Allochromatium vinosum DSM 180: one gene and its partner. The main gene of each other region encodes a partner of the protein of the gene in region 2 in a complex. Links are inferred from orthologs where the notes say so. Each region holds a gene or a part of one and is shown on either strand. Other genes may lie near its edges. The genes, in order: ALVIN_RS03810 and xseA.

The links.
Region 1: the proteins of xseA (region 2) and ALVIN_RS03810 are in contact, whole or in part, in a cryo-EM structure (PDB 8TXR), measured with the Escherichia coli proteins. The link is inferred for Allochromatium vinosum DSM 180 from one-to-one orthologs.

What each region holds. Positions count from the first base shown.
Region 1 is NC_013851.1:884,547-900,022, forward strand. The notes cover bases 8,077-10,929. They hold ALVIN_RS03810 (exodeoxyribonuclease VII small subunit), read right to left. Parts: upstream 9,698-10,929; coding sequence 9,455-9,697; downstream 8,077-9,454. Other genes in these bases: folE2 (GTP cyclohydrolase FolE2), read right to left, coding at 8,077-8,412; ispA ((2E,6E)-farnesyl diphosphate synthase), read right to left, coding at 8,569-9,462; parE (DNA topoisomerase IV subunit B), read left to right, coding at 9,820-10,929. Also shown: amrB (AmmeMemoRadiSam system protein B), read right to left, coding at 1-277; ALVIN_RS03760 (hypothetical protein), read right to left, coding at 392-703; ALVIN_RS03765 (transglycosylase SLT domain-containing protein), read left to right, coding at 784-2,703; ALVIN_RS03770 (hypothetical protein), read left to right, coding at 2,851-3,345; ALVIN_RS03775 (sulfite exporter TauE/SafE family protein), read right to left, coding at 3,358-4,161; ALVIN_RS03780 (phosphate-starvation-inducible protein PsiE), read right to left, coding at 4,243-4,674; ALVIN_RS03785 (class I SAM-dependent methyltransferase), read left to right, coding at 4,783-5,505; sulfate transporter CysZ, read right to left, coding at 5,510-6,715; ALVIN_RS03795 (alpha/beta fold hydrolase), read right to left, coding at 6,797-7,564; more of folE2, read right to left, coding at 7,561-8,076; more of parE, read left to right, coding at 10,930-11,724; ALVIN_RS03820 (hypothetical protein), read left to right, coding at 11,806-12,105; ALVIN_RS03825 (helix-turn-helix domain-containing protein), read left to right, coding at 12,102-12,410; murein biosynthesis integral membrane protein MurJ, read right to left, coding at 12,469-14,004; rpsT (30S ribosomal protein S20), read left to right, coding at 14,186-14,449; lgt (prolipoprotein diacylglyceryl transferase), read right to left, coding at 14,522-15,352; ALVIN_RS03845 (hypothetical protein), read right to left, coding at 15,369-15,476. UniProt on the Escherichia coli protein: Bidirectionally degrades single-stranded DNA into large acid-insoluble oligonucleotides, which are then degraded further into small acid-soluble oligonucleotides.
Region 2 is NC_013851.1:3,065,115-3,080,686, reverse strand. What follows is about bases 12,624-15,572. They hold xseA (exodeoxyribonuclease VII large subunit), read right to left. Parts: upstream 14,799-15,572; coding sequence 13,449-14,798; downstream 12,624-13,448. Other genes in these bases: guaB (IMP dehydrogenase), read left to right, coding at 14,964-15,572; ALVIN_RS13530 (YMGG-like glycine zipper-containing protein), read right to left, coding at 13,023-13,313; ALVIN_RS13535 (ATP-binding cassette domain-containing protein), read right to left, coding at 12,624-12,833. In the rest of the region: ALVIN_RS13575 (tetratricopeptide repeat protein), read left to right, coding at 1-617; ALVIN_RS13570 (BPSS1780 family membrane protein), read left to right, coding at 642-1,700; ALVIN_RS13565 (glycosyltransferase), read left to right, coding at 1,801-2,937; ALVIN_RS13560 (acyl-[ACP]--phospholipid O-acyltransferase), read left to right, coding at 2,968-6,363; ALVIN_RS13555 (2-dehydropantoate 2-reductase), read left to right, coding at 6,503-7,438; ALVIN_RS13550 (glycogen/starch/alpha-glucan phosphorylase), read right to left, coding at 7,511-10,015; ALVIN_RS13545 (hypothetical protein), read right to left, coding at 10,056-10,358; ALVIN_RS13540 (DUF2939 domain-containing protein), read right to left, coding at 10,367-10,936; more of ALVIN_RS13535, read right to left, coding at 10,929-12,623. UniProt on the Escherichia coli protein: Bidirectionally degrades single-stranded DNA into large acid-insoluble oligonucleotides, which are then degraded further into small acid-soluble oligonucleotides.

The DNA of each region.
Region 1 (15,476 bases), 2.2 Mb from region 2 along the record:
GTCCCATGAAGGGCAACCGATGCGATGGACCCAGCAGCACGACCCGATGGATCTGATCGTGCACCGGCGCCAGCGTGGCATAGGCGGTGGCGGCGATGGGACCGGAGTAGATGTAACCGGCATGAGGCACGATCAGTGCCTTGGGCGGCGCCGTGCCGGGGCGGGATGCGGCCGACGCAGGCGAATCGGCGAGCAGGGCATCGAGCATCCTGCCCAGCTCGACGGGATCGCCTGGATAGAATCGATCGGCCACGGCGGGCTGTCGAATCGTTGGCATGGGGCACCTCCTCACGCCTCGCGGTTTGGAGCTTGAGCGTCAGTCCCTACGATTCAAGAGTATAGCCCCATGCGGTGTCGGCAACCTCGAACGGCTACCGACACGCCCCGGGCCTCATTTGTCGAGCTGTTCGACCAGCTTGGTGCAGCCGGCAGCGTTCTGGACCCACTCGATCTCGGCTTGCAGCGGTACCGAGGACCCCTTGGAACGGATGTGCTCGACGCTGGCGGCGACCAGGGCATCCAGCTTGGCCTCGTCCATCCCGCCCTGGCGGCGCGCGGTCTCGACGGCGAGACAGACCCCGGCCTGGGTTCCCATCAGCATCCCGCTCGCCGCGCCCATGCCCCAGCCGAAGCCGAGTGTCATGATGCCGCCGAAGGAGGCACCGACCAGGAGTGAAATGATGACTACAATGGTCGTTCGCATGTCTGAGGTTCCCCAATAGGCCAAATCCGATGAGTCTGTCACTGTCGAAGCGGTCACGGCGTTCGGCCGCTTTCCCGGTCATGCTAACCGTTGTGCTGCTCGCCGTCTCCTGCGGTGTGGTCCTGGAGGCCCGCGCCGACTCCCGTGCGGACTTCCTCGCCGCCGAGTCGGCGCTCGAACGCGGCGATCCGGCGACCTTTCAGACACTGGCGGACGGTCTGCGCGATGACCCGCTCTATCCCTATCTGCTGTTCGCGGAGCTGACGCGCGATCTGGATCACGCACCGGAGGCGCGCATCGAGTCCTTTCTCGACGACTATTCCGACACCCCACTGGCCGAGCGGCTGCGTCCGGCTTATCTGCGCCGTCTGGCCGACGCCGGGCGCTGGGGCGATTACGTGCGTGTCTATCAGCCGGACGACTCGGTCGAGCGCCGCTGTCTCCAGCTGCGCGCCCTGATCGAGACCGGGCGCGTCGAGGAGGCGCTGCCCGAGGTCGAGCCGATCTGGCTGTCGGGTCAGTCGCGGCCGGATGCCTGTGACCCGGTGTTCGAGCGCTGGAGCGCCGAGGGACATCTGACGACCGAACGGGTCTGGGCGCGCATCCGGCTGGCGCTGGAGGCTGGAAGGACTGGGCTGGCGCGTTATCTCGGTCGGCGGCTGCCCGAGTCCGAGCGGCCCTGGCTCAGGCTCTGGCTGTCGGTTGATCAGATGCCTGAGCGCATTCTGGAGGCCGGTCTGTTCCAGACGCCACATCCCATGCGTGCGGCGATTCTGGCGCATGGCATCACGCATCTGGCGCGGCGCGATCCCGATCGGGCCGCGCTGGCGCTGCGGCGTCTGGAGCCGGCCCTGGCGGACGACCAGCATGCACATGAACGGGCGCAGGTGGCCGTCGGACGGGCGTTGGCCGAGGCCGGCGATCGCCTGGGGCTGCTCTATTGGGACGCCATCGAGCCGAACGCGGACAATCTGCCCGAGCAGGAACGCCGTCTGCGCGCGGCCATCACGCTGCGCGCCTGGGACTGGCTGGCCAAATGGATCGAACGGATGCCCGAGGGCGAGATCAAGCGCGAGCGCTGGCTCTATTGGCTGGGCGTGGCCCAGGCCTTCCTTGGCCAGTCGGAGGCCGCACAGGCGACACTCGGCGCGGCGGCGCGCGAACGCAGCTTCTGGGGCTTCATGGCCGCCGATCGTCTGGATCGGCCCTACAACCTGGAGCATCGCCCGGTGCCGGTCGCGCCGGAGCGACTCCGGACGCTGGCCCAGGAGCCGGCCTACCGGCGCATCCTCGCGCTCGACCAGCTCGGCCGCGAGGTCGATGTGCGGCGCGAATGGCGCACACTCGCCAGCCGGCTGGGCACCGAGGGACTCATGGCCGCCGCGCGGCTCGCCCACGATCGCGGCTGGCACGATCAGGCCATCGTCATGCTCGTCCGCGCAGGCTACTGGGACGATCTGGAGATCCGCTTTCCGCTCGCCTATCGTGATCTGGCCGCCGAACAGGCATGGCAGATCGGCATCGAGCCGGACTGGATTCAGGCCGTGATGCGCCAGGAGAGTGTCTTTGCGCGCACCATCGCCTCACCGGCCGGCGCCGTCGGTCTGATGCAGCTCATGCCGGCGACTGCCGGCGAAGTCGCCGCCGAGCTGGGGCGGCCCCAACCCTCGCGCTGGGATCTGCTCGACGCCGAGCGCAACATCACGCTCGGCAGTGCCTATCTGACGCGGATGCGCGACCGCTTCGGCCATGCGGCGCTGGCCACGGCGGCCTACAACGCCGGTCCCGCGCGTGTCGAGCGCTGGCTGCCGGAGACCTGTATGGACGCCGATCTCTGGATCGCGCGCATCCCCTTCGCCGAGACGCGCGGCTATGTCGAGCGCGTCCTGAGCTATCGGATCATCTATGCCGACCGTCTGGGGCTGGAGTCGCGCCGCCTGCGTGAGTTCCTGCCGCCGGTGCCCGGACGCGATTTTCGGGGCCAGTCCCCGGCGCAATGAGCGCGACAGGATTTTCAATCCGGATTCCCGGCTCTGTTACACTGCGCCGCTCGTGGAACATTCCGCCCAGTCTTCACCTATCGGCCCGACCTCGTGTCGTGCAGCCAGCAGCGCCTCATGCCAGCCATTCGAGTCCGATCGTCCATCATGCGTCCGCGCGCGCGCCAAGCGCTCATTCTGACCCTGATCCTCGCTGGACTACCGCTTCAGCCCGCCACCGCCCAGCAGACGGCGGCCGAGGCCATGGCGCATGCCATCGCGCGCATGATGGAGAGCATGGGCTTCACGGCCAATGTCGATCCGGGGAGCACCATGGCCGATTCGGCCTGGCGCGCCATGCAGGGGGCGAGCGGCGGCGCCATGCCCTGGACCGGCACGTCGCTGGACGGACTCTGGGAGGACAACCAGGGCGGCCTCCTGATCGTTCAGGGCGGGTTCTATCGTCTCTATTCAGCCTGTCGGGGCTACATCGAAGGCCAGATCCGGGTTCAGACCGATCGGGTCGAGCTGAGCAATCGTACCGAGAACTTCACCCAGACCTTCGAGTTCGCCCTGGATCAGGGCCGGCTGGCACTGCGCGACCAGAACGGTCAGCTCTATCTCTATCGTCGGCTGATCCTGAATCCGGACACGGCCAGGTAGCGTCCGGACCTCTCAGGAAAACGCCAGACGCGCGGCGATCAGCAGCAACAGCCCGCCGAAGAGCCGCTTGAGCAGGGGCACGGGCAGGGTGTGGGCCAGTCGGGCGCCGAGCGGGGCGATCGGCATGCTGGCGGCCAGCATGGCCGCCACCGCCGGCCAGTAGACGAAACCCGTGCTGAACGCGGGCAATCCAGGGCGACCCCAACCGACCAGCATGAACCCCAGCGCGCCGGCCACGGCGATCGGCAGCCCGCAGGCCGCCGAGGTCGCCACGGCCTGACGCATCCCCAGACCATGACGGCTCAGAAAGGGCACCGTGAGCGTCCCGCCGCCGATTCCGACCAGTGACGAGAGCAGCCCGATCCCGCCGCCCACAGTCGTCAGCCCCACGCGCCCCGGCAGCGAGTGCGACGCGGTGATGGACGTGGCGGGAGCCGCCAGCAGGCGTATGCCGACATAGGTCAGAAAAACCGCGAAGATCCGTTGCAGCCAGAGGCTCGGAATCCAGCCGGCCAGAGCCGCTCCGGCCAGGGCGCCGATGACGATGCCGGGCGCCAGTGGCCAGACGATATCCCAGCGCACGCCCCGGTGTCTGTGGTGTGCGAGCGTGGAGGCCGCGCCCGTACCGATGATGGTCGCCAGCGAGGTTCCGACCGCCAGATGGGCCAGCCAGTCGCCGCCGACGCCGCCGAGCGCGCCGAAGAGCAGCATCAGGGCCGGAACCATGATGGCGCCGCCACCGACACCGAAGAGTCCGGCCATGACACCCGAGAGCGCGCCGATGGCGAGATAGGCGAGGAGTTCGATCACGATCACGAGCGTAGGGAGCCGGGTCTATTCAACAAGGCGGCTATAATACGCCATTCCATCCGGAGTGCCCGCCGGACCATCGTCGTCTCATTCGTGACGATCCTCGTGGGCCTCGCGCCGTTCCAGGATGCCGGTGCTGAACTGCTGACTGAAACGGATGACGAGAATGGCGAGACTGATGAGCAGGATGGCGCCGCTCTCGTAGATCAAGCCTGCGGCACTGTGCTCCTTGCCCTGGAGCACGATCAGACGCGAGAGCGCGGTGACGGCGATGAACATGGGGTAGGTGAAGGGCACGCTGCGCCGCATGAAGTAGACATTGGCCATCGCCATGATCTCGATGAAGATGAACATCATCAGCAGATCCTCCAGGCGGATCGCGCGTAGCTGATAGATGCTCCAGATCAACTCCCCGATGCCGAGGAGCGCGAGTCCGCCGATGACGACGAGCACCAGCTTTTCGGTGTAGAGAAAGAGGATCGAGAGCCATTTGTCCAAGCGGGTATACGGTTCATTCATGCGTTTCGGCTCCTGGGCGCGATGATGGAAGTGGGCGTCTCGCCGTCGACCTTAGGCTCGAACGCCATGAACACAACTCTGAACGTTGAAATCCGAGATGAGGCTATCATGCCGAGACAGATGATCCAGACCGACCCTGTCGGTTACCGGACGTGCGACGAGATCCGGATCGTTGAGGAACTGGTCGAGGTCGCGGGACGCCAGGTGCTGGAACTGGGCTGCGGCGCGGCCTGGATGACCCGGCTGCTCGCCACGCACCTGGGCGCACGCCGGGTGACGGCGACCGAGGTCGATCGTATCCAGCATGCGAAGAATCTGGCCGTTCAGGATCTGCCCACTGTCGAGTTCCGGTTCGGCGGTGCCGAGTCGATCGACGATGCAGACGCGACCTATGACGGCGTCTTTCTGTTCAAGTCGCTTCATCATGTGCCGGTCGAGTTCATGGACCGCGCACTCGCCGAGATCCGGCGCGTACTGGCGCCGGGCGGTTACGTCTATGTCTCGGAACCCGTCTACTGGGGGGCGTTCAACGCGGTCATGCGACTGATCCATGACGAGCGCCTCGTGCGCACGGCGGCCTATGCCGCCATCGAGCGCGCGGTCGACTCGGGGCGCTTCGCCTGGGAGCGTCAGGTGTTCTACCAGTCGGAAGGCGTCTATCCGAACTGGGACGCCTTCGCCGAGCGCTTCATCCAGGTCACGCATACCGAGCGTGACCTCGACGCGGCGCGGCTCGCTGAGATCCGCGCCGCCTTCGAGCGTCATTTGACTCCCGAGGGTGCGCGTTTCCTCAAGCCGCATCGGGTCGATCTGCTGCGCGCCGTGGTCTGAGCGTTCAGACTTGGGACGCCAGCAGCACCCGCTTGGCCTCGTTGACCTTGGCGGCCAGATAGTCCGAACCGCCGCGATCCGGATGCAGGCGCTGGATCAGGCGTCGATGGGCGGCCTGGATCGCATCGGCGCCGGCATCGGGCGCGAGACCCAGGATGGCGCGTGCCTCGTTCTCGTCCAGGCCGGGTCGGTCGGTTGGCGGTGGCGGTGGCGGTGCGCGTTCGGTGTCCGGGCGCGGCGGCGGTTCCTGGAAACGCTGACCGCGCTCGTGGGTCAGATAGGCTTCCAGCGCCTCGGCCGACTCGGCGTCGGTGCGATAACAGAGATCGAGCAGACCGAGCAGCTCGCCGGTCTCGGTCGCGTCGAGCGTGCGTCCGGTGAGCGGCCCGGCGAGGATCTCGCCATCCATGCGTCCCGAGAGATGGTCAATGGTCAGCAGGATGTAGTGCGTGGCCACGCGCGACTGATGCGGCCCCTGATAGCCGTTGGACGAACGGAATTCACGCACCCACATCGCCGTCGCCCCGGCCACTGCGACCGGCATCAGCAGAAAGTTGAGTACCGGCACCATCGCCATCCCGGCCGCCGCCGCGCCAAAGCCGAAGCTCAGCGTACGCCGTTCGCGCAGTCGGCGCCGGATCTCGGCGAAGCGCAGACCGTGATTGCCCATCGGATAGTCGCTGTATTCGACCGCCAGCATCCAGGCCGTATAGAGAAACCAGAGCACCGGCCCGACCAGCGGCACGAACAGCAGCAACAGAAAGGGAATCGCCCACAGCAGGGCATAGGCGAGCTTGCGCAGTTCGTCGAGCAGGGTCGGCCCCAGTTCGGCCAAGAGCCGGGCGTAATCGCCCTCCTGCTCGATGGGGCGGCCGGTCAGCAGCAGCTCGACCTTCTCGGCCAGCAGTCCATTGAAGGGCGCGGCGATCAGGTTGGCGAGCAGACCGAAGGTGTAGAAGACGAAGACGAACAGCAGCAGGACGAACAGCGGCCAGATGAGCCATTCGAGCCAACCCAGCCAGGTCGGCAGTCTGGATTCCATGAGCTGCATCAGTCCCTCGAACTGGCTGATGCCGGCATAGATGGCCGCCGAGAAGATCAGCAGATTCAGCAGTAAGGGAATGGCCACGAAACGCTTGATTCCGGGGCGGGTGATGAGCCTCAGGCCCTGTAATAGATAACCGGCCCCGGAGATGGGATGGCTGAACATAGGAGCGGGAGCGAGCAGGATTGGAATGGGTTGGGGATTTGAACCACAAAGACGCGAAGAGCGCAAAGAGATTCGGCGATTCTAGGCGATCGAAATCCTGAGCGCATTGGAAGGCGACGTCTTCGCGTGCTCCAAACAGGTGCGTAGCCGCTCGGGCGCCTCCAGCAGCGGATTGTGACCCACGTCCTCCAGGACATGCAGCCGGGTCGCCGGACGATGCGCCAAGACTTCGTGCGCGATCGCCTGGAAGCGCGTGTCCTCGCCGCCGATGATCCAGTCGAGCCGACCCTGGTAGCGCGCGAGCGCCTCCCAGGTGCTGGGCATCTCGCCCAGTCCAAGCCGTTCGAGCGCCCTGGCCAGTCCCTCCGGACGCTGACTCAGACGCTGCGCGCGCTGACGTGCCAGGATCTCGGGTGCGAGCCGTGCCTGGGTTCTGAACAGGGGCTGATGCTCCCAGGCCGCGACGAAGGCGTCGATTCCCTGATCGCGCAGCAGGTCGATCCAGACCTGATCGGCCAGCCGGCGCTGTTCGCGCAAAGCCGGGTCGAGCAGTCCGGGATGGGCCGAGATGATCGCGGCGGAACGAAAACGCTCGGGCGCGAGCTGGATGAGGCTGAGCGCGATCCGACCGCCGAGCGAATAGCCGATGATCCGGTCGATGCTCGCCGGCAGCGTGTCGAGCAACGCGCGGATCTCATCGAGATAATCGCCCGTCGGATCCGGGCTGGTCAGATGCCCCGGCAGGTCGAGCGCCAGCCGCTCCGGATCCTCGGGAAAGACGCTCGACCAGTCGGCCCCGCTGCCCGTGAAACCGTGCAGCAGCAGACAGCGGGGTTCGACCGGACTCAGAGCGCGCTCTCCGCCAAACGGGACTCAGCGGCCTTGTCGCGCTCGATCAGGGCATAGGCCGAATGGTTGTGGATCGACTCGAAGTTCTCGGCCTCGACCGTGTAGGCGAGGATGCGCGGGTCGTCATTGAGCCGCTTGGCCACGTCGCGCACCAGATCCTCGACGAACTTGGGATTGGTGTAGGCGCGCTCGGTGACGAACTTCTCGTCCGGGCGCTTGAGCAGGCCATAGAGTTCGGACGACGCTTCACGCTCGACCAGCTCGATCAGTTCCTCCAGCCACATGAAGCGCTCCATGCGCACCTGGACCGTGACGTGCGAGCGCTGATTGTGCGCACCGAAGGCCGAGATCTCCTTGGAGCAGGGACAGAGGCTGGTGACGGGCACCATGACCTTGAGTTCCAGGCGCGGCTGTCCGTTGCGGATCTCGCCGATGAAGGTGACTTCGTAGTCGAGCAGGCTCTCGACCCCGGAGACCGGCGCCTTCTTGTTGATGAAGAAGGGGAAGCGCATCTCGATGTGGCCGGCCTCGGATTCCAGACGCTCGGACATCTCGCTGAGCATGGTCTTGAAGGACGAGACGCTGATCTCGCGCTCGTGGCGGTTGAGGATCTCCACGAAGCGCGACATGTGCGTGCCCTTGAAGTCGTGCGGGAGATAGACGTACATGTTGAAATTCGCCACCGTGTGCTGCTCGGTGCCGCTGCGGTCGAGTACCCGCACTGGATGACGGATGTCCTTGATGCCGACCTTGTCGATGGCGATGCGGCGGGTGTCGGCGCTCCCCTGGACGTCGGCGATCTCGCAGGTGGCGTTGGTCGAGCAGGGGGATGGGGTCGATGGCTCCATGGGAATAGTGTCGTCGTCGGAATGGATGGCTGGAAGATGGGGGCGGCTGGCGGCTCGGCCAAGTCGGATGGGGCGACCGGGCCGAGTGCTGGGGTTAGTGTGGTTCGAGGGGCGGCGGTTCAATGTCGCCGTGCGTCCCCTCTCCCGCGTATTCGGTCAGTTCTTGCGTCCCAGGAGGGCGTTGGCGATCCAGACCAGCGGCTGGGCGCGCTCGCCGAAGATCGACACGGATTCGATGGCCTCGTTGATGAGCTGATTGGCCATGGCCTTGGCCTCAGCCAGACCGACCAGCGCCGGATAGGTGGCCTTGTTGAGTTCCTGGTCGCGTCCGGCGGTCTTGCCGATCTGAGCGGTGTCGCCCTCGACATCCAGCACGTCGTCCTGGATCTGGAACGCCAGACCCAGACACTTGGCGTAATGGTCGAGCCGCTCGGCCTTGTCCGCGTCGAGTCCGCCATGGGCCAGCACGCCCATCTGCACCGAGACGCGAATCAGGGCGCCGGTCTTGTGGATGTGGATGTTCTCCAGCTGCACCAGATCGAGCGGCGTGCCCTCGGCCTCCAGATCCATCGCCTGACCGCCGACCATGCCGCGCGCCCCACTGGCGCGGGCGAGTGCCGACACCATGGCCACGCGCGACTCGGCGCTCAGCCCCGGCGCTTCGGCCAGCGCCTGGAAGGCCAGCGTCTGGAGCGCATCGCCGGCCAGGATCGCCGTGGCCTCGTCGAAGGCGCGATGGCAGGTCGGACGCCCGCGACGCAGGTCGTCGTCGTCCATCGCCGGCAGATCGTCGTGGATCAGCGAATAGGCGTGGATCATCTCGACGGCGCAGGCCGGGTGGTCGAGCAGGGCGGCGTCGAGTCCGAGCGCCTCGCCGGCGGCATAGGCCAGCAGCGGACGGATACGCTTGCCCCCGGCCAGCACCGTGTAGCGCATGGCCTCGTGCAGTCGCGACGGCTGCACGCTCACGGGCGGCAGGATCTGGTCGAGCGCAGTCTCAACACGCGCAGCACAGCGCGCGCGGAAGTCATCCAGGGTGTGATCAGTCATGGGCGTCGAATGGCTCTGGCTCGGCGTCCGGCCGGGCGTCGGTGAGGATCCGCACCCGCTGCTCGGCCGTTTCCAGCGCCTGCTGACAGGCGCGGGTCAGGCCGATGCCGCGTTCGAAGGCCGCGAGCGAGTCTTCGAGCGTCATCTCGCCCTGTTCCAGGGCGTCGACGACGGCTTCCAGTTCGGTCAGGGATTGCTCGAACGCGGGTGGGGGCGGGGTCTTGGGTTGTTTCATCTGGGTTTGAATCCGGGTTTGCAGGTACGGTACCGTAGCTCGGTTGAGCGGTCAAACCAGCGCGACCGCTCCGGCGACTCTCAGATTCAACCCTTTCAGCCTTCAGGAAGATCCGCCCGTCCATGACCGGCCATTACGACGCCTCAGCCATCGAAGTCCTCCAGGGCCTCGATCCGGTGCGCAAGCGCCCCGGAATGTACACCGACACCACTCGTCCCAACCATCTGGCCCAGGAGGTCATCGACAACAGTGTCGACGAAGCCCTCGCCGGTCATGCCAAGCGCATTTCAGTCACGCTCCATGCCGACGGCTCGCTGGAGGTCGAGGACGACGGGCGCGGGATGCCGGTCGACATCCATCCGCAGGAGGGACGGCCTGGAGTCGAGGTCATCCTCACCAAGCTCCACGCGGGCGGCAAGTTCAACTCGGACAACTACCGCTTCTCGGGCGGTCTGCACGGCGTGGGCGTGTCCGTGGTCAATGCGCTCTCGCGGCATCTGGAGGTCTGGGTCAAGCGCGGCGGCCAGGAATACAACATGGCCTTCAAGGACGGCAACAAGGTCAGCGATCTGGACGTGGTCGGTACGGTCAAGCGCAACGACAGAGGGACGCGACTGCGCTTCTGGCCCGATCCCGGCTATTTCGACTCACCCAAGTTCGCCGTGCGTCCGCTGACCCATCTGCTCCAGGCCAAGGCCGTGCTCTGTCCGGGGCTGGAGGTGCGCTTTCGCGATGAGACCAGCGGCGAGGAGCAGGTCTGGTGCTATCAGGACGGGCTTCAGGACTATCTGCTCCAGTCGTTGAGCGGCGTCGAGACGTTGCCGTCCGAACCCTTCGTCGGCGACATGGAAGGGCGCACCGAGGCGGCGAGCTGGGCGCTGGTCTGGCTGCCGGAGCCGATTCGAGCGGGTGGCGGCGAGCCGATCGCCGAGAGCTATGTCAACCTCATCCCGACCGTTCAGGGCGGCACCCACGTCAATGGTCTGCGCACCGGGCTGACCGAGGCGGTGCGCGAGTTCTGCGAGTTCCGCAATCTGCTGCCGCGCGGCGTCAAGCTGGCGCCGGAAGATGTCTGGAACCGCGTCAGTTACATCCTGTCGGTCAAGCTGCTCGATCCGCAGTTCTCGGGCCAGACCAAGGAACGGCTGTCCTCGCGCGAGTGCGCGGCCTTCGTCTCGGGCGTGGTCAAGGATTCGTTCAGCCTCTGGCTCAATCAGCATGTGGCCGAGGGCGAGCGCATCGCCGAGCTGGCGATCGGCGCGGCTCAGGCGCGATTGCGTGCCGGGCGGACGGTCACGCGCAAGAAGATCACCCAGGGTCCGGCGCTACCCGGCAAGCTCGCCGACTGCACCGCGACCGATCCCGAGCGCGGCGAGCTGTTCCTGGTCGAGGGCGACTCGGCCGGCGGCTCGGCCAAGCAGGCGCGCGACCGCGAGTTCCAGGCCATCCTGCCGTTGCGCGGCAAGATCCTCAACACCTGGGAGGTCGCGCCGGAGGAGGTGCTGGCCTCGCAGGAAGTGCATGACATCGCCGTGGCCATCGGCGTCGATCCGGGCAGCGATGATTTGAGCCGGCTGCGCTTCGGCAAGATCTGCATCCTGGCCGACGCCGACTCGGACGGTGCCCATATCGCCACTCTGCTGTGCGCGCTCTTCCTCAAGCACTTCCGGCGTCTGGTGGCCGAGGGGCATGTCTATGTCGCCATGCCGCCGCTCTATCGCATCGACGTCGGCAAGCAGGTCTATTACGCGCTCGACGACGACGAAAAGAAGGGTATCCTCGACCGCATCGCCGCCGAGAAGATCAAGGGCAAGGTCAATGTGCAGCGCTTCAAGGGCTTAGGCGAGATGAACCCGGCGCAACTGCGCGAGACCACCATCCATCCCGACACGCGCCGCCTGGTGCAGCTCACCATCGACGACGACCGTGAGACCGACGAACTGCTAGACCGCCTGCTGGCCAAGAAGCGCGCGGCGGACCGGCGGGCCTGGTTGCAGGAGAAGGGGGATCTGGCCGAGGTGTCCTGATCGGGGCAATCTGGTGGATCTGCGCCGGTGTCGTGTGTCAGGGGATTGTTCGCGATACGGGATTCCCGTACCATGCGGCCCATGCAAACCGTCATCGAAACTCCGACCTTTCAGAAACAGGCCGACGCCATCTGGTCGGAAGACGAGCGGCTCGATTTCGTGACCTGGATCGCCCGGAACCCACTGGCCGGCGACGTGATCCCAGGCGCCGATGGCGCGCGGAAAGTGCGCTGGGTGGCTCAAGCGAAAGGTAAGCGCGGCGGCGTGCGCGTGATCTACTTCAACTTCATGGCGCAAGGCGTGGTCTGTTTGGTCGCGATCTATGCGAAGTCGGATCAGTCCAGCATCCAACCCAACGACATATTGAGGGCCGCCCGATGAACATCGACCAGATCGCCGACGCCATCGAACAGGACGCGGGTGAAGCCTTGCCGGGTCTGCGCGAGAGCCTCGCCGAGATGCGCGACGGCCTCGTCGCGCGCACCACGACCCCGGAGCAGATGCTCGTCAGATCCGCGCGTCAGGCGCTGGGGCTTTCGCAGCCTCAGTTCGCCGACCTGATTCAGACGCCCGTGGCAACTTTGCGTGACTGGGAGCAGGGTCGATTCACGCCGCCGGGCGCGGTGCTGTGTCTTCTGAAGATCGTCGCCAAGCATCCCGAGGTATTGACTGAACTGGCGGCCTGAGCGCCTTCGTAGGGACTTCAAGCCGGCAAGTCGCCGTCTGGTGAGGCGGAAATGCCCATCAACGACACTCGCGCAGATCACGCGGTCTCAGTCCGGCGACGAGCAAGAGTGTTACATAAACCAATCCGCCCGCCAGAATCCAGCCCGTCAGCTCCAGGATCCGCGTCCAGGCGTCCGCAAGCATCCAGTCGGCACGCTCTCCAAGACCCCAGTGCAGCACAAGCCCCATCGCCAAACTGGCCGGCAACGTCTGAGCGAGCAGTCGCGTCCAGCCGGGGGGGGGGCGATAGATGCCCGATCGCCTCAGTCCGCGCAGCAGCAGGACGGCGTTGAGCGCGGCCGTGAACGCTGTTGCGAGCGCCAGGCCGGCATGTCCCAGCGGCACCATGAGTAGCAGATGCAGCACCAGCCCGACACCGAGCGCGATCAGCGCCAGCCGAACCGGCGTGCGTACGTCCTGCCGGGCGTAATAGCCGGGTACCAGCACCTTGATCGCCAGAAAGGCCGGGATCCCGAGCGCATAGGCCATGAGCGAGTACGCCGCCTGGGTGACGTCGTCGGCGCCGAACTCGGACGACAGAAAGAGTGTGGCCATCACCGGCTCGGCCAGCACCAGCAGTCCGACCGCCGCCGGCAGACCGAGCAGCAGTGCCAGCCGCAAGGCCCAGTCGAGCGTATCTGAGAAGCGCTCGGAATCCTGCGCGGCCTGACGTTGCGACAGACGCGGCAGGATCACCGTGCCCAGCGCCACGCCCAGCAGGCCGAGCGGCAGTTCCATGAGCCGATCCGAGTAATAGAGCCAGGAGATGCTGCCGGTCACGAGCACCGAGGCCAGCAGGGTGTCGAGCAGCAGGCTGATCTGGCCCACGGACACGCCCAGCACCGCCGGCCCCAGACGCCTGAAAACAGCGATCACGCCCGGATCGCGCGGTTTGAAGCGCGGTCGCGGCAACAGCCCGAGCCGTGCCAGAAAGGGCAGTTGAAACGCCAGTTGCACCAGCCCGGCGACGAGCACGCCCCAGGCCAGCGCCAGGATCGGCGTCTCCAGCAACGGTGCCAGCCACAACGCACAGCCGATCAGGACGATGTTGAGCAGCGCCGGAGTGAAAGCCGGCACCCCGAAACGTTCATAGGTGTTGAGCAGGGCGCCGGCCAGCGCCGTGAGCGTGATGAAGAACAGATAGGGCAGGGTGAGCCGCAGCAGCATCGTGGCCAGCGCGAGTTGATCGGCGTCCGCGCCGAAGCCGGGCGCGAAGACCAGGATCAGCAGCGGTGCGGCCAGAATGCCGAGTCCGGTGATCAGGAGTAGCGCAGCAGCCAGTGTGCCTGTCAGGTCATCGACGAAGGACTTGAGCGCCGGCAGCCCCTGTCGCTCGCGATAGTCGTTGAGTACCGGCACCAGCGCCATCGAGAAGGCGCCCTCGGCGAACAGCCGGCGCGCGAAATTGGGGATCTTGAAGGCGACGAAGAAGGCATCGGTCGCCGCATCGGCGCCGAACACGCGCGCGATGGTCAGATCCCGCACGAATCCCAGAATACGCGACAACAGCGTTCCGCCGCCCACCTTGGCGAACGAGGCAACCAGCGAGGCCATGGATCGGAGGCGGCTCCAGACAGGAAAAGGCGCTGATTATAATTGACAATCGTGCTCCGATCCGAAATACTGCGTCGTCTAAAACCGCGTTCGGTGTGGCCCAAGCTGCTGGCCGACCCTCCACGCGGTTTCATCGTTTTTACCTCGACCGCGTCAGACATCGAATTCTCGGGAGACTCAGTTGGCTAATTCACCTCAAGCGCGCAAGCGCGCCCGTCAGGCGGAAGACCGTCGTCAGCGTAACATGGCTCAGCGCAGCACCCTGCGCACCTTCATCAAGAAGGTGATCAAGGCGATCCGCGCCGAAGACAAGGAAGCGGCCGTGCAGGCGTTCAAAGACGCCGTGCCGCGTATCGACCGCGCCGCGCGCAAGGGCCTGATCCACGCCAACAAGGCGGCGCGTCACAAGAGCCGTCTGAACGCCCACATCAAGGCCATGGCCTGATCGCGAAGACGCTCGTACTGAAGACACGAAAAACCGGCCTTGAGCCGGTTTTTTGTTGCCTGCAAATCGTGCTCAGGCCGTCTTTCGCGGACGATAAGCCAGGGCGAGCAGCAATGCACCCGCGAGCATCATCGGCAGCGACAGGATCTGCCCCATGGTCAGCCAGTCGAAGGCCAGATAGCCGATGTGGGCATCGGGTTCGCGCACGAATTCGACCAGGAAGCGGAAACCGCCGTAGCCCAGCAGGAACAGCCCCGAGACCGCCATCATCGGACGCGGACGGCTGGAGAAGATCCAGAGCACGGCGAACAGTACCAGTCCTTCGAGTGCAGCCTCGTAGAGCTGAGAGGCGTGCACGGCCGGACTCAGCAGGGCGTCGGCCGGCTGGTCGAGACACTGACGCGGAAAGCGCTCGCAGGAAAGTTGAAAACCCCAGGGCCACTCGGTGCGATGCCCCCAGAGTTCGCCATTGATGAAGTTGCCGATGCGCCCGGCCAGCAGTCCGGTCGGCACCAGGGGTGCGAGGAAGTCGCCGACCTGGAAGAAGTGCAGCCGATGACGGCGCGCAAACAGCCAGATCGCGACCATCACACCGATCAGCCCGCCATGGAAGGACATGCCGCCTTCCCAGACCTTGAGCAGATTCAGCGGATTGGTCAGGATCTGATCGAATCCGTAGAACAGCATGTAGCCGAGCCGTCCGCCGACGATGACGCCGAGGACGCCGTAGAAGATGAGGTCGTCGACCATCTCGGTCGTCCAGCCGGACTCGGGGCGGCGCGCGCGCCAGCGCCCGAGCCACCAGGCCAGCGCGAAGCCGATCAGATACATGAGGCCATACCAATGGACCTTGAGCGGGCCAAGGGCGAGGGCGACGGGGTCGATGTCGGGATAGGTCAGCATATGGTCGCGGATGGTATCACGGTGTCGTGGTGGTGAAGGAGTGGGCCAGGGCGGCGAAATCGAGGTCCGGCCGCTTGGGGAAGAACTGTCCTTCGAAGGCTCCGTTCCAGCGCACGCCGTCAGG
Region 2 (15,572 bases):
CGCTCTATGTGCATCCCGAGAGCGCCTTGCCCTGGATCGCCCATGCCCTGCTCACGCCCGTACTCGATCGCGCCTGGTCGATCCTGGAGCAGGTGCTGCCGCCGGACTCGGGTCGGCAACTGCCCTGGTCGATCGAGGCCAACCGCCCGGCGCTGCGGCTGTTGTTCCGGCGCTATCTGGCGCAGGCCCAGGAGGGACATTCCGAGGAAGCGCGGCGCACGCTCGAAACCCTGCTGCGTCTCAACCCTCAGGACAACCACGGCGCGCGTGCCGAGCTGATGAACCTCTATCTGCGCGACGGCGAGGACGAGCGCGCCCTGGCCCTGGCGCGGCGCTTCCCGGACGATCTGCTCGCCGACCTGGCCTACGGCGAGGTGCTGGCGCTCTATCGGCTCGGACGCGAGGAGCGGGCGCGCACCGTGCTCAAGACCGCCATCCGCCGCCTGCCGCGCATCCCGCGCTATCTGACGCGCAAGCGCATCAAGCAACCGCGCCTCGATCCGCTCGGCGTCACCCTCGGCGGCGAGGATCAGGCCTGGTTGTATCGCGAGGCCATGCGCGACGTCTGGGCCGCCGAGCCGGGCGTGCTCGACTGGTTGAAACGCTGCCTGGTCTAACGGTCACAACGCAACATAGGGGGTATGCAGGTGGACACTCGCTATCGCATCGTCTATTCGGGGCGGCTGTCGCTGGGCCACAGTCATCACGAGGTCGTGGAGCAACTGGCGCGCACGTTCAACATGAGCGAGGAGGAGGCGCGCGAGCTGGTGATGAACGGCAGCGGACGGGTCATCAAGCATGATCTGAGTGCCGCCAAGGCCGAGCGTTATCGGGAGGTGCTGGCCTCGGTGGGGCTGGAGGTCGATGTCGAAGCGCAGTCGGTTGCATCCGGACCGTCGCTGGACAAGCCGGCGGCGTCGGGTTCCGGGGTGTCGCCGCGTATCGATGTCGACGGATTCACGGATCGGATCAGCGAGCCGAACGCGGTCGAGGCCGGTCGCGGCTGGGGGTGGATACAGGACGCCTGGGGACTGTTCAGGCAGGCGCCCTGGGCCTGGATCGGCGCCCTGCTGCTGTTCTATCTGATCGTCATCGTGGTCGGTCTGGTGCCGCTGGTCGGCGGGCTGGCGACCACTGTCCTCGGTCCCATGCTCACCGCCGGTCTCATGCTCGGCGCCCAGGCTCAGGATCGCGGCGAGGGATTCGGCGTCGGTCGGCTCTTTGCCGGGTTCTCTGTGCGACCGGGGCCGCTGGCACTCGTCGGCGTCGTCTATCTGGGGCTGGTGCTGCTCATCGGGCTGGTGATCGGCTTGCTGTACATCGTCATGGTCGGCGGCTCGGGGATGATGGTTCCCGAGATGGCTCCAGGCATGACCATGACGCCCGAGCCGTTCGAGTCCATGGCCGCCGGTCCGTCGTTCATGCTGCCGGTCCTGATTGCGCTGCTGCTCGGCATCCCACTGGCCATGGCCATGTTCTTCGCCCCGGCGCTCGTGGCCCTGGACGCCGTGCCCGTCATGCAGGCCTTCAAGCTCAGTTTCATGGGCTGTCTGAAGAACATCCTGCCGTTCCTGGTCTTCGGGCTGATCGCGTTCGTCCTGTTCTTCGTCGGCTCGATCCCTTTTTTGTTGGGCTGGCTCGTGATCGTGCCCGTGCTGACCATCGCGGCCTATACCGCCTATCGCGACATCTTCCATTGAGTCCGGCGTCGCTTCATCCAGGCCAGTGCCGCGTGACCAGACGCGGCCGGCACATGGAAGCGTCAAGCCCGGCCGTCGATCTTGGAATCCAAGTCGCTGTATGCCCAGTCAACCGTTGATCAACGACACCGAACGCCCGATCGCCGTCTTCGCCTCGTTCTCGGGCGCGGGCGGGGTCGAGCGCATGCTGATCCATCTGCTGCATGGCTTCGTCGCGCTGGGCGAGCGGGTGGAGCTGGTGCTGATCCGTGACGAGAGTCCGCATCTGGCGCACTGTCCGGCATCGGTCGAGCAAATCCGGCTGCACGCGCGCCATACGCTTTTGGCTGTGCCTGAGTTGGCAGGTTATCTGCGTCGACACCGACCGCGTGCCCTGCTGGCGGCCAAGGATCGCGCCGGACGTGCCGCCGTGCTGGCGCGCGCCCTGAGCGGTGTGGATACGCGGCTGGTGCTGCGGCTCGGAACCAATCTCTCGACCGCCATGGCCGAACGTAGCGCCGTCGAACGCCGGCTGCGCTACTGGCCGATTCGCCGGCTCTATCCGGCGCTCGACCGCATCGTCGCCGTCTCCGAAGGTGTGGCCGAGGACACGGCGCGCATCGCCCGGATTCCGCGCGCGCGGATTCAGGTCATCCGCAATCCGGTCATCACGCCGAGTCTGTACGAAGCGGCGGCGGCTCCCTGTCCGCACCCCTGGCTGGCGCCCGGACAGCCGCCGGTCATCATGGGCGCGGGGCGTTTTCAGCGTCAGAAGGACTTTCCGACCCTGATCCGCGCCTTCGCCCGCGTCCGGGCCGAGCGCGACTGTCGGCTGATGATCCTGGGCGAGGGCGGCGGGCGCGCCGGACTGGAGACGCTGATCGCCGAGCTGGGCCTGAGCGCCGATGTCGCGCTGCCTGGATTCCAGCCCCAGCTTCCGGCCTATCTGGCGCGCGCGGCGCTGTTCGTGCTCTCATCGGCCTGGGAAGGCTCGCCGAACGTGCTCACCGAGGCGCTGGCGCTGGGCGTGCCTGTGGTCGCGACCGACTGCCCGAGCGGGCCGTCGGAGATCCTGGCCGGCGGGCGTCATGGGCCGCTGGTGCCCGTGGGCGATGTCGAGGCACTGGCCTCGGCCATGCTGGAGACGCTGGCCCATCCGCACCCGGCGTCCGACCTGCGTGCCGCCGTGGCCGAGTACGAATGGATGCACAGCGCGCGGGCCTATCTGGAGGCGCTGGGCGTGTCGGCGCCGGTCTGAATCCTGTCACATCTCTGAAGGGGGCTTGCCGTGGGTCAACTCTTTCGCATCGCCGGATTCCTGCCCTATGTCCTGATGATCTTCCTCAATGCCTTCGTCGACCTGGGGCACAAGATCGTCATCCAGAACACCCTGTTCAAGACCTATGACGGCGACGCGCAGATCCTGCTGACGGCCATCGTCAATGCGCTCATCCTGCTGCCCTTCGTGCTGCTGTTCACGCCCTCGGGGTTCATGGCCGACCGCTTCCCGAAGAATCGCGTGATGCGCGCAACGGCCTGGGTTGCGGTGGGTCTGACGCTCTGCATCACGCTCTTCTACTACCTGGGCTGGTTCTGGCCGGCCTTCGCCATGACCTTCCTGCTGGCGGCGCAGAGCGCCTTCTATTCGCCGGCCAAGTACGGCTACATCAAGGAACTGGTCGGCAAGGAAGCGCTGGCCACGGCCAACGGCTGGGTGCAGGCGACCACCACCACCGCCATCCTGGCAGGGATCTTCGTCTTCTCGATCCTGTTCGAGAACCGACTCGCCGGTGCGACCTTCGACACGCCCGACGCGATCATGGGGCTGATCGCGCCGCTCGGCTGGGCGCTGGTGCTGTGCTCGGTGGTGGAACTGGCCATCGCCTACCGGCTGCCGCGCACCAGCGAGGGCGGAGCACTCGGCTTCGATTGGGGACGCTACGCAAGCGGGCGCTATCTGCGCGACAACCTGCGCGCGGCCTGGGACAACCAGGTCATCTGGCTGTCGATCGTGGGGCTGTCGATCTTCTGGGCCATCTCGCAGGTGATCCTGGCCGCCTTCCCGGCCTTCGCCAAGGAGACTCTGGGCGAGACCAACACCGTGGTCATCCAGGGGATGCTGGCCTGCTCGGGCGTGGGCATCATTCTCGGCTCCATCATCGCCGGGCGCGTCTCGCGCCATCACATCGAGACCGGGCTGATCCCGGTCGGCGCCGGCGGCATCGCGCTGGCGCTGTTCCTGCTGCCGGGGCTGGGATCGAGCTGGGCGCATGCGCTCAACTTCCTGGTGCTCGGGGTTCTGGCCGGGTTCTTCCTGGTGCCGCTCAACGCGCTCATCCAGTTCAACGCCGGTGAGTCCGGACTCGGACGGGTACTGGCGGCCAACAACTTCGTGCAGAACCTGGTGATGCTGGGCTTCCTGGGGCTGACGGTGCTGGCGGCCTGGCTGGAGGTCGGCGGTCTGGTCCTGATGCTGGCGCTGGCGGTCATCGCGCTCGGCGGGGCGCTCTATACCATCCATCAGCTCCCGCAGTCGCTGGTGCGCTTCCTGATCGGACGCCTGATGGCCACGCGCTACCGGCTCAACGTCATCGGGCTGAAGAACATGCCGGCCCAGGGCGGGGTGCTGCTGCTCGGCAACCATGTGAGCTGGATCGACTGGGCCATGGTGCAGCTGGCCAGCCCGCGTCCGGTGCGCTTCGTGATGGAACGTTGGATCTACGAGCGCTGGTATCTGCGCTGGTTCCTGGACTTCTTCGGCGTGGTGCCGATCTCGCGCGCCAGCAGCCGTCAGGCGATCCAGACCATCGCACAGCTGATCGATGCCGGCGAGGTGGTGTGTCTGTTCCCTGAGGGGACGCTGAGCAAGAACGGTCAGCTCTCGGAGTTCAAGCGCGGTTTCGAGCTGTCGGCGCGGGCGGCCGGCTCAGGTGTCATCCTGCCGTTCTATCAGCGCGGACTCTGGGGCAGCCGCTTCTCCTATGCCAGCGGCAAGCTGCGCACCAATCGCCGCCAGGGGCGGGTGCGCGAGGTGATCGTCGCCTTCGGGTCGCCGCTGCCGCTGGAGTCGAGCGCCGAGCGGGTCAAGCAGGCGGTGTTCGAGTTGTCGGTGACGTCCTGGCGGGCCTATGTCGAGACCCTGCCGACCTTGCCGGCGGTCTGGCTTGAAACGGCCAAGCGTGATCCAGGAGCACTGGCCATCGTCGACTCGGTCGGAACCACGTTGACCAACCGCCGCCTGCTGACGGCCGTGGCACTGTTTGCGCGCCGAATCCGACGTCTGGCGCCTGAGTCGGCGATCGGTCTCCTGCTGCCGGCGAGCAGTGCCGGGGCCATCGCCAATCTGGCCGCGCTGCTTGCCGGCAAGACCGTGGTCAACCTCAATTACACCGCCAGCCCTGAGGCGCTACAGGCCAGCGTCGAGCAGGCCGGGGTGCGGCATGTCATCACCGCCGACCGCTTCCTGCGCAAGCTCGAACAGCGCGGCATCGATCCGGCGAGCGCCCTGCCGGGCGTGACCCTGCATCCGATGGAAGGACTGCGCGCCCGGATCGGGCGCGTCGAGGCGCTGTTGACGCTGGGGCTGACGAGCCTGCTGCCGGCGGCGGCCATCGGACGCCTGTTCGGCCATCCGAGCCGCCCGGACGATACCGCCGCCGTCCTCTTCTCCAGCGGCAGCGAGGGCGCGCCCAAGGGCATCGAGCTGACCCATCGCAACATCCTGGCCAACGTGCGGCAGATCTCGGACGTGCTCAACACCGAGCGCGACGACGTGCTGCTGGCCAATCTGCCGCTGTTCCATGCCTTCGGGTTGACGGCGACCACCTTCATGCCGTTGCTCGAAGGTGTGCCGATGGTCTGCCATCCCGATCCGACCGATGCGGTCGGCACCGCCAAGGCCATCGCCCGCTATCGCGCCACCGTGCTCTGCGGCACCTCGACCTTCCTGCGGCTCTATGCGCGCAGTCCCAAGGTGCATCCGCTGATGCTCCAGTCGCTGCGGATCGTCGTCGCCGGGGCTGAGCGGCTGGCGCCCGAGGTGCGCGAGGGGTTTGCGCTCAAGTTCCACAAGGAGATCCTGGAGGGCTATGGCGCCACCGAGACCACTCCGGTGGCGAGCGTCAACGTGCCCGACGCGCTGGAGACCGATACCTGGAAGGTCCAGACCGGCTCGCGTCCGGGCACGGTCGGGATGCCGCTGCCGGGCACCAGCTTCCGCATCGTCGATCCTGTGACCTTGGAGACCCTGCCGCCCGGCGCGGATGGTCTGATCCTGATCGGCGGGGTGCAGGTGATGAAGGGCTATCTGGGCGCGCCTGAGAAGACCGCCGAGGCCATCGTCGAGCTGGACGGCATGCGCTGGTACAAGACCGGCGACAAGGGCCATCTCGACGCCGACGGCTTCCTGACCATCGTCGACCGCTATTCGCGCTTCGCCAAGCTCGGCGGCGAGATGATCAGTCTGACGGTCGTCGAGGATTCAGTGCGGAAGGCGCTGGAGCAACCGGACCTGGAGCTGGTCGCGGTCAACGTGCCCGACGAGCGCAAGGGCGAGCGCATCGTCCTGCTCGTCGCCGAAGAGGGCGCTATCGATCCGGACAGCCTGCGCCGTGCCCATGCTGGCGGGCGGGACCAATCCGCTGGCCATCCCGGCCGAAGTCCGGCGTGTCGAGGCGATCCCTAAGCTTGGCAGCGGCAAGACCGATTTCGGCGCGGCGCGTCGGCTAGCGCTGGTGGTTTGTTGAATCTGCTGCTTAGCGCGGCGTGACGGCAACGAGGCTGGCCATCGCCGGCCTCTAACATTTGGGAAATCAACGATCGCGATGTCTTCCTCCACCCCCCTCCGCTTCACCATCCTGGGTACGGGCGCGCTTGGCGGCTTTTATGGTTCTCGGCTACTCCTGGGCGGCGCGACCGTGCGTTTCATTGCGCACAGCGATGTCGACTGGATTCGCGCACAGGGCCTGCGCGTCGACTCACCGCTCGGCGACCGACTGCATCATCCGGTCGAGGTCTATGCCGACTCGGACCCGATCCCGCCGAGCGACGTGGTCTGTATTGGACTCAAGACGACCCGGAATGCCCGGTTGCCCGAACTGCTGGCACCGCTGGTGGGCGAGGGCACGGTCATTCTGAACTGGCAGAATGGTTTGACGCTGGAGGACGAACTGGCCGCGCGTTTTCCCCAGGCCGTCGTGATCGCCGGACTCTGTTTTCTGTGCTCCAACAAGGTCGGGCCAGGACATATCGTGCATCTGGACTATGGCCGCGTCAGTCTGGCGGCGCTGGACGAACGCGGGGTCGACTGGCTGCCACGGCTGCAGGCCGCCTTCGGTGCCGGCGGCATCGAGACGGATGTCCAGCCCTCGCTGTCGGCGGCACGCTGGCGCAAGCTGGCCTGGAACATCCCGTTCAATGGTCTGTCGGTGCTGCTCGATCGCAACACCGACGCGATCATGGCCGATCCCGAGGCGCGCGCGCTGGCCGAGCGGCTGATGCACGAGGTCGCCGAGGGGGCGGCCGCCTGTGGTGTCCCTTTCGATCCGGACTTCATCCCCAAGCTGCTGGCGACCACCGAGCGCATGGCGCCCTATGCGCCGAGCATGCGGCTGGATTTCCTGGGCAAGCGCGCGCTGGAGATCGAGTACATGTACCGCCGTCCCTTGCGCGAGGCGGCGGTACAGGGCGTGCGGATGCCGGGCGTGGAGACCATCGCCAGTCAGCTGAGCATCCTCGATCGGGCGAATCGAGGCGTTTGATGCTGATGCCATCCGCCCTCTGCCGGCTGGAAGAGGGCGGGAATGCCGCTGGAGACGCGGATCGCTTTGGCTTTAACGCTTCGGCGCTACCGTCTCCAGATGCCAGATGTCGCTGTTGTACTCGGCGATGGTGCGATCCGACGAGAACCGCCCGCTGTGCGCGCTGTTGAGGATACTCATGCGCAACCAGTGTTCGCGGTCGCGATAGGCCGCTGCCGCGCGCTCCTGGGCCTCGACATAGCTCCTGAAGTCGGCTGCCGTCATCCAGGGGTCGTGCGGATTGCGGATCGAGAGGATGACCGAGTCGAAGACCCCGTTCTCGAACTGGTTGAAATGCCCGGATTCGAGCAGGTTCATCACATCCCACAACGCCGGATCACTGGCGATGATGGCATTGGGGTCATAGTGACCGCGCAGTGACTCCACACCCGCTGCCGTCAGGCCGAACAGGAAGAAGTTGTCTGCGCCGACCTGTTCGCGGATCTCGATATTGGCCCCGTCGAGCGTGCCGATGGTCACGGCACCGTTCATCATGAACTTCATGTTGCCGGTGCCCGAGGCCTCCTTGCCGGCGGTCGAAATCTGCTCCGACAGATCCGTTCCCGGAGCGATCACCTCCATCAGCGACACCCGATAATCGGGCACGAAGGCCACGCGCAGCAGACCGGCGGTCGCCGGGTCCATGTTGACGACGCGCGCGACATGGTTGATCAGCTTGATGATCTGCTTGGCCATGAAATAGCCGGGCGCCGCCTTGCCGCCGATCAGCACGCAGCGCGGCGTCCAGTTGGCCGTGTCACCGCGCTTGATGCGGTTGTAGAGATGGATGACGTGCAGGACGTTGAGCAGCTGACGCTTGTATTCGTGGATACGCTTGACCTGGACGTCGAACATGGCCTCCAGCGGGAACTCGACCTTGCAGATCCCGGCGATCTGCTCGACGAGCCGGGCCTTGTTGGCCTGCTTGATCGCGTGCCAGCGCGCGCGGAAAGCGGCGTCCTCGGCATAGGGCGCCAGACGCGACAACTGTTCCAGGTCGCGCGTCCAACCTGTGCCGATGGTCTCGTCGAGCAGGTCGCGCAGACCGGGATTGCACATGGCCAGCCAACGGCGTGGAGTGACCCCATTGGTCTTGTTGTTGAACTTCTCGGGCCAGAGTTCGTGGAAGTCGCGGAACAGTCCCTCGACCAGCAGTTGTGAGTGCAGCGCGGCCACGCCATTGACCGAGAAGCTGCCGACGATCGCCAGATAGGCCATGCGCACCTGGGGGTCGTGTCCTTCCTCGATCAGCGACATGCGCCGCTGACGGTCCACGTCGCCCGGCCAGCGCAGCGCCACCTCGGCGAGGAAGCGGGCGTTGATCTCGAAGATGATCTCCAGGATGCGCGGCAGGAGCTGGCGGAACAGCCGTACCGGCCAGCGCTCCAGCGCCTCGGGCAGGAGGGTGTGGTTGGTGTAGGCCATGGTGCGGCGGGTGATGTCCCAGGCGTCGTGCCATTCCAGATGATGCTCGTCCATGAGCTGGCGCATGAGTTCGGCCACCGACACCGCCGGATGGGTGTCGTTGAGCTGGAAGCAGTTCAGGTCGGCAAAGCGGCTGAAGTCCTGTCCGTGCAGCCGGATCCAGTCGCGCAGCACGTCCTTGAGGCTGGCGCTGGCCAGGAAGTACTGCTGACGCAGCCGCAGTTCCTTGCCGTTCTCGCTGGCATCATTGGGGTAGAGCACCATGGTGATGTGCTCGGCGGCGTTCTTCTGCGCCACGGATTCGGTGTAACTGCCGGCGTTGAACTCGTCGAGATCGAACTCGTCGGTCGCCGCCGCCTTCCACAGCCGCAGGGTGTTGACGGTGTCGTTGCGATAGCCGGGCACCGGGACGTCATAGGGTACGGCCAGCACGTCATGGGTGTCGACCCAGCTCACGACGATACGTCCGTTCTGATCGCGATGGGTCTCGGTGTGGCCGCCGAACTGGATGCGCTGGGTGAACTCGGGGCGCTCGATCTCCCAGGGATTGCCCTCGCGCAACCAGTGGTCCGGTTCCTCGACCTGAGCGCCGTTCTCGATCGTCTGGCGGAACATGCCGTATTCGTAGCGCAACCCGTAGCCGCGCACCGGCAGTTGCAGTGTGGCGCAGGAGTCGAGGAAGCAGGCGGCGAGCCGGCCCAGGCCGCCGTTGCCCAGCCCCGGATCGGGTTCGGTGGAGGCGATCTCCTCCAGCTCCAGCCCCAGGGTGTGCAGACCACGCGCCACGGCCTCGTCCAGATCCAGGTTGAAGGTGGCGTTGGACAGCGCCCGACCCATCAGGAATTCCAGCGACAGATAGTAGGCGCGCTTGCAGCCGGTCTTGTCATAGGCCTGACGCGTCGTCTTCCAGCGCTCCATCAGCCGGTCGCGCAGGGTGGTGGCCAGCGCCCGATAGGGGTAGTAGGCCGACAGGCAGTCACGGTCGCGCCCGAAGGTGTGGACGTAATAGTGCCTGAAGTCGTGCGCGATCCCCTCGGGATCGAGCGACAGGGGCGGCAGATCGAAGGTCGATTCGTTGGGACAGTTCTGGATGAGCTTGGTCGATGAAGACATGCGCCTGGACTCCTGGTTGCGAAGTGGTCGATGGGGTCGTTCAGTTGGACGTCGTCGAGGCATCGGGCTGAAGGCTCGGCAGCGGCGAGTGGCCCTGTTTGAAGTCCTCGCGCAAGCGTTTGAGCAGACGCTGACGCTCGTCGGCGCCGGCCACCATCAGGGCCGCGAAGGCCGCACGCCATTGGACCATGTATTCGTAATCGGCCGGGCGGTCGGTGTAGAGCATGATCGCGGTGCAATAGTCGGTCGCCTTCAGATAGTCCTTGAAGGGCACCTCGGTCGGCACCAGCAGTGAAGCGACGATCCGACGGGCCTGATTGGAGGCTTTGTGTTGAACGCTCATGGGTGTTTTCAGTCGTGGATCAGGGTGACTCGCCAGGCAAGCCCTTCGAGTTGGAGTCTCAGGTTGAGCGGCGGCGCCAGGGGCGCGCGCTCGATCCGAACCCGCAGGTCGTCCGGGGCGCTGAAGAAGATCTCCGAGATCGACGCCCAGAGTCCCGGCCCCTGGAGCGTTGGGATCAGCAGGAACTGTTCGCGCACCCAATCGAGCGTCACCAGCCGCTGGAGCACGTCGACGCCATGCTGACGGAGCCCGGCCTCCAGCCAGTCGATGAAGGCGTCCGAGACCGCCGTGATGAGGCTGTCCTGATCCTTGTCGAGCCGGCGGGCGATCTCGTCGCGCACCGCATCCAGATCCACCAGGGCGGCGACCGTGGCCTGATCGCCGGCCAGGACCGCGTGCTCCAGGCGCCAGAGCGTGCCATAGGGCCAGACGCCATAGCACAGCGTCAAGACCAGGAGCAGGATCGCGGCATTCGTGAGCCTGTGGCGCGTGCCTAGCCAGAACCGCTCCAGCCAGGGCCAGTGCGGTCGATTCCAGTGCAGGGCGAAGGTCCGCCGGCGCGCTCCAGTTTCAGGCATCGTCGGTCTGGAATTGCTCGATGGCCTCGCACACCTCCAGCCAGGCCGTTTCGGTGGCGTCCAGGTCGGCCTGGAGCTGGCGTTGCTCGGCCAGGAGCGTCAGCAGGCGATCCTTGGCCGCCGGTTCGTAGAGTTCGGGTGCGGTCAGTTCCTGTTCCAGCGCGGCGCGGCGCTCGCCCAGCTCGCCGAGTCGTCGCTCCAGCGTCTTCTCGCGCGTGCGCAGGGGTTGCAGCGCCTTGCGCGCCTCGGCGGCCTGACGGCGCTGCTGCTTGCGTTCACCGCCGCGTTCGCTCGGGCCTGCTGTCGACCCCTTCTGCTCGTCCTGGAACTGACGCCCGGCGAGCCAGGCCGGGTAGTCGTCGAGATCACCGTCGAACGGACGCACCGCACCGCCGTCGACCAGCCACAGATCATCGCTGGTGACGCGCAACAGATGGCGATCGTGCGAGACCAGCACCAGTGCCCCATCGAATTCCTGGAGCGCCTCGGCCAGCGCCTGACGCATCTCCAGATCCAGATGGTTGGTCGGCTCGTCCAAGAGCAGCAGATTGGGCCGCTGGCGGATGATGAGGGCGAGCACCAAACGGGCCTTCTCGCCGCCCGAGAGCGGCGCGACCGGCTCCAGGGCGCGATCGCCGGCGAAGCCGAAGCCGCCGAGATAGTCGCGCAATGCCTGTTCGGTCGCCTGCGGGTCGAGACGGCGCAGATGGGCGAGCGGGCTGTCGTCGGGACGCAGTTGATCGAGCTGATGCTGGGCGAAATAGCCGATCCGCAGATCCTGGGCGCGCTCGCAGCGTCCGGACTGAAGCGGCAGGGTGCCGGCCAGCAGCTTGATGAGCGTCGACTTGCCGGCGCCGTTGCGTCCGAGCAGGCCGATGCGGTCGCCGGGGTCGAGACTGAATCCGACTCCATCGAGAATCGGCCGTTCGCCATAGCCGGCCACGGCCTCATCGAGCCGCAGCAACGGGCGCGGCAGGTTCTCGGCCGGCTCGAAGCCGAAGCGGAAAGGCGAGTCGATATGGGCCGGGGCGATCAGCTCCAGGCGTTCCAGGGCTTTCAGACGGCTCTGGGCCTGACGCGCCTTGGTCGCCTTGGCGCGGAAGCGCTCGACGAAGCTGTGCATGTGGGCGATCTCGCGCTGCTGGCGCACATAGGCCGCCTGCTGCTGGGCCAGACGCTCGGCGCGCTGGCGCTCGAAGGCCGAGTAGTTGCCCGTGTAGAGCGTCAGACGCTGGTGTTCCAGATGCAGGGTGTGGCCGACCACCGCATCGAGGAAATCGCGGTCGTGCGAGATCAGGAGCAGGGTGCCGGGATAGGCTTTGAGCCAGCCTTCGAGCCAGATGACGGCGTCGAGATCCAGATGGTTGGTCGGCTCGTCGAGGAGCAGCAGATCGGAGCGGCACATGAGGGTGCGGGCCAGAGCCAGACGCATCCGCCAGCCGCCCGAATAGCTGTTGACCGGACGCCGTTCGTCGCCGGGCGCAAAGCCCAGACCGTGCAGCAGCCGCGCGGCCCGGCTCTCGGCCTCATAGGCGCCGATCGACTCCAGCCGTCCGTGCAGCTCGGCCTGACGCAGACCCTCGCCGGCCGCTTCGGCCTCGGCCAGCTCGGACTGGAGCCGGCGCAGTTCGCGATCGCCGTCGAGCGCGAACTCGATCGCCGGGCGGTCGGTGTCCGGGGTGTGCTGGGCGACATGGGCGATCTCCCAGCCGGCCGGGATCACGACCTCGCCCGTGTCGGCGTGCAGCTCATCGCGCAGCAGGGCGAACAGGCTCGACTTGCCGCAGCCGTTGGCCCCGACCAGACCGACCCTCCAGCCCGGATAGATGGTGAGTGTGGATGCTTCGAGCAGCCGATTGGGGCCGCGACGGAAACTCAGGTCTTTCAGTTGCAGCATGAACCGCGTTATCTCCGCGCTGGAATGTTGCTTGCCTGAGCGGATTAGACACGATCGAAAGAATTGAGAACAATCCTTTGTCGAGAAAGCCGAGCGGAGGCCGGCAGGCGCCGCGCGGTTCCGGTCGGGCGACGATCTCCGGATCGTTCGGCCGGCCGGTCATCCGCGCATCCTGTGCCGGACTCAGGTTCAGTCGCGGTATTGGCGTTGATAGGGTTGCTGATACTGTCGTTGTTGTTGCTGGTAGTAGTAGTTCTGTTCTTCCTGCTTTTTCTGCTGATCATAGAGATAGCCGCCCAGCGCGCCGGCGCCGGCTCCGATCAGCGCGCCCTTGCCGGCATCTCCACTCAGCGAGCCGATCGCGGCTCCACCCACCGCGCCCATGGCGGCGCCAGTGCCGGTTCGGTTTGCTGTCGTCGTTTGGCAGCCCATCAAAAACAGACTCAGGGTGATCGGTATGGTCAAGGTGATGATTTTCATCGAAAACTCCACTAGAAAACCCGCAACCTCGGTCGCGGAAGGAATGATGGACTACAACAGGCCGCTATCAGTGCAGATGCAAAATTTCCGAATATTGTAGTCAGGATTGTTAGAGCCTTCGAGGCGAAGGACAGTTCAATCGAGGGCGGGAGCGCTCGGACGCGCCACCGCTTCGATGCGTCCGCCGGCCACCCGGATCTGGAGCCGATCGCCCGGCGCGACCTGAGCCGGATCGCGGACGATCTCGCCCTCGGGCAAGCGGGTCAGGATGGCATAGCCACGGCTCAGGGTGCCCAGCGGACTGCGTGCCTCCAGTCCGGCGACGGCGCGCCACAGCCGTTCGCGCCGATGTGTCAGCAGCTCGTACTGAGCGCGGTGCAGACGGCGTTCCAGTGCCTCCAGTTGGCAGCGTGCGCGTTCGATCCGATGTGCGGGCGCCTGACGTTCCAGTCGCTCGACGAGCGGTTGCAGACGTCGGCGGGCCTCGCTGATCCGATTGGCGATGAGCGTGCGCAGTCGCCACTCGGCGCGATCCAGCCGCTGGGCCTGTTGCTGGAGCCGTGCGGACGGGTGCAGCAGACTCAGATGGCGCCGGCTCGCGTTCAGACGCTGGCGAGCCGCGTCGAGTCGCCGCCGCTGGGCGGCGATCAGCCGATTGGAGAGTGTCGCGACGCGCTCGCGCAGATGCGCGCCCGAGGGCGCCACCAGCTCGGCCGCCGCCGAAGGCGTGGCCGCGCGCTGGTCGGCGACCAGATCAGCGATGGTGACGTCGATCTCGTGTCCGACGCCGCTGACGACCGGAATTCGGGACGCCCGGACGGCACGCGCCAGCCGCTCGTCGTTGAAGGCGTTGAGATCCTCCAGCGAGCCGCCGCCGCGCGCCAGGATCAGCACATCGCATTCGGCGCGCACGTTGGCCAGTTCGAGTGCGGCGATCAGCGACTCGGGCGCCGACTCGCCCTGGACCTGCGCCGGATAGATCAGCACCGGCAGCGCCGGGAAGCGCCGTCCGAGTACCGTGATCAGATCGCGCACCGCCGCGCCGCTCGGCGAGGTGATGAGTCCGACCTGACGCGGAAAGGGCGGCAGCGGACGCTTCAGCGCCGCCTCGAACAACCCTTCGGCGGCGAGCCGCTGCTTGAGCTGCTCGAACGCCAGTCGCAGCGCACCCTCGCCATCCGGCTCCAGATGCTCGATGAGGAGCTGGAACTCGCCTCTGGGCTCATACAGTGAAACCTGCGCGCGCGCCAGCACCTGCTGCCCGTTGGCCAGACCGAAGGCGAGCCGCTGGCGCTTGGAACGCCACAGCGCGCACCGCACCTGCGCCCCGGCATCCTTGAGACTGAAATAGAGATGCCCCGAGCCGGGCTGGGCCAGATTCGAGATCTCGCCGCGCACCCAGAGCCGCGGAAAGCCGGTCTCGAGTACGGCACGCGCTTCGCTGACGAGGCGCGAAACGCTGTGGATGTCGCGTGAGAATTCCATCTTTACTCTTTGCGTCGGTTATTTTACACTGCCCCGTTTATCTAGAGCACCGCCGGTTGGGGCGGGGGAGCCGGCTCCGACCGGGCGGCGCCAGGCCGCCGGGGCTTTCTGCGCGTTTGCTCCGGCCCCCCCAGTCTCTCGACGCGATCCGCGGAGCCTCCAGCCATGCGCCTGATCCAGGAAGCACTCACCTTCGACGACGTCCTGCTCGTTCCAGCCCACTCCACCGTGCTGCCGAACGAGGTCGACTTCAGCACCAAACTCACCCGCGCGATCGATCTGCGCATCCCGTTGGTCTCGGCGGCCATGGACACCGTCACCGAATCGCGTCTGGCGATCACCATGGCCCTGGAAGGCGGCATCGGCATCATACACAAGAATATGAGTGCTGAGCGTCAGGCACGCGAAGTGCTGGCGGTCAAGAAGTACGAGAGCGGCATCATCCGCAATCCGATCACCGTCTCGCCGCACATGAGTATCGGCGAGGTGCTGCAACTCACTCATGCCAACAACATCTCCGGTGTCCCCGTCACCGACAAGGGCGAGCTGGTCGGCATCGTCACCGGGCGCGATCTGCGCTTCGAGACCCGCATGGGCGAACCCGTCTCGGCCATCATGACCCCCAAGGAACGCCTGGTCACGGTCCAGGAGGGCGCCAGCCGCGAAGAGGTGCTCGGCCTGCTGCACAAGCATCGCATCGAAAAGGTGCTGGTGGTCAACGATCGCTTCGAGCTTCGCGGACTCATCACGGTCAAGGACATCCAGAAGGCCAAG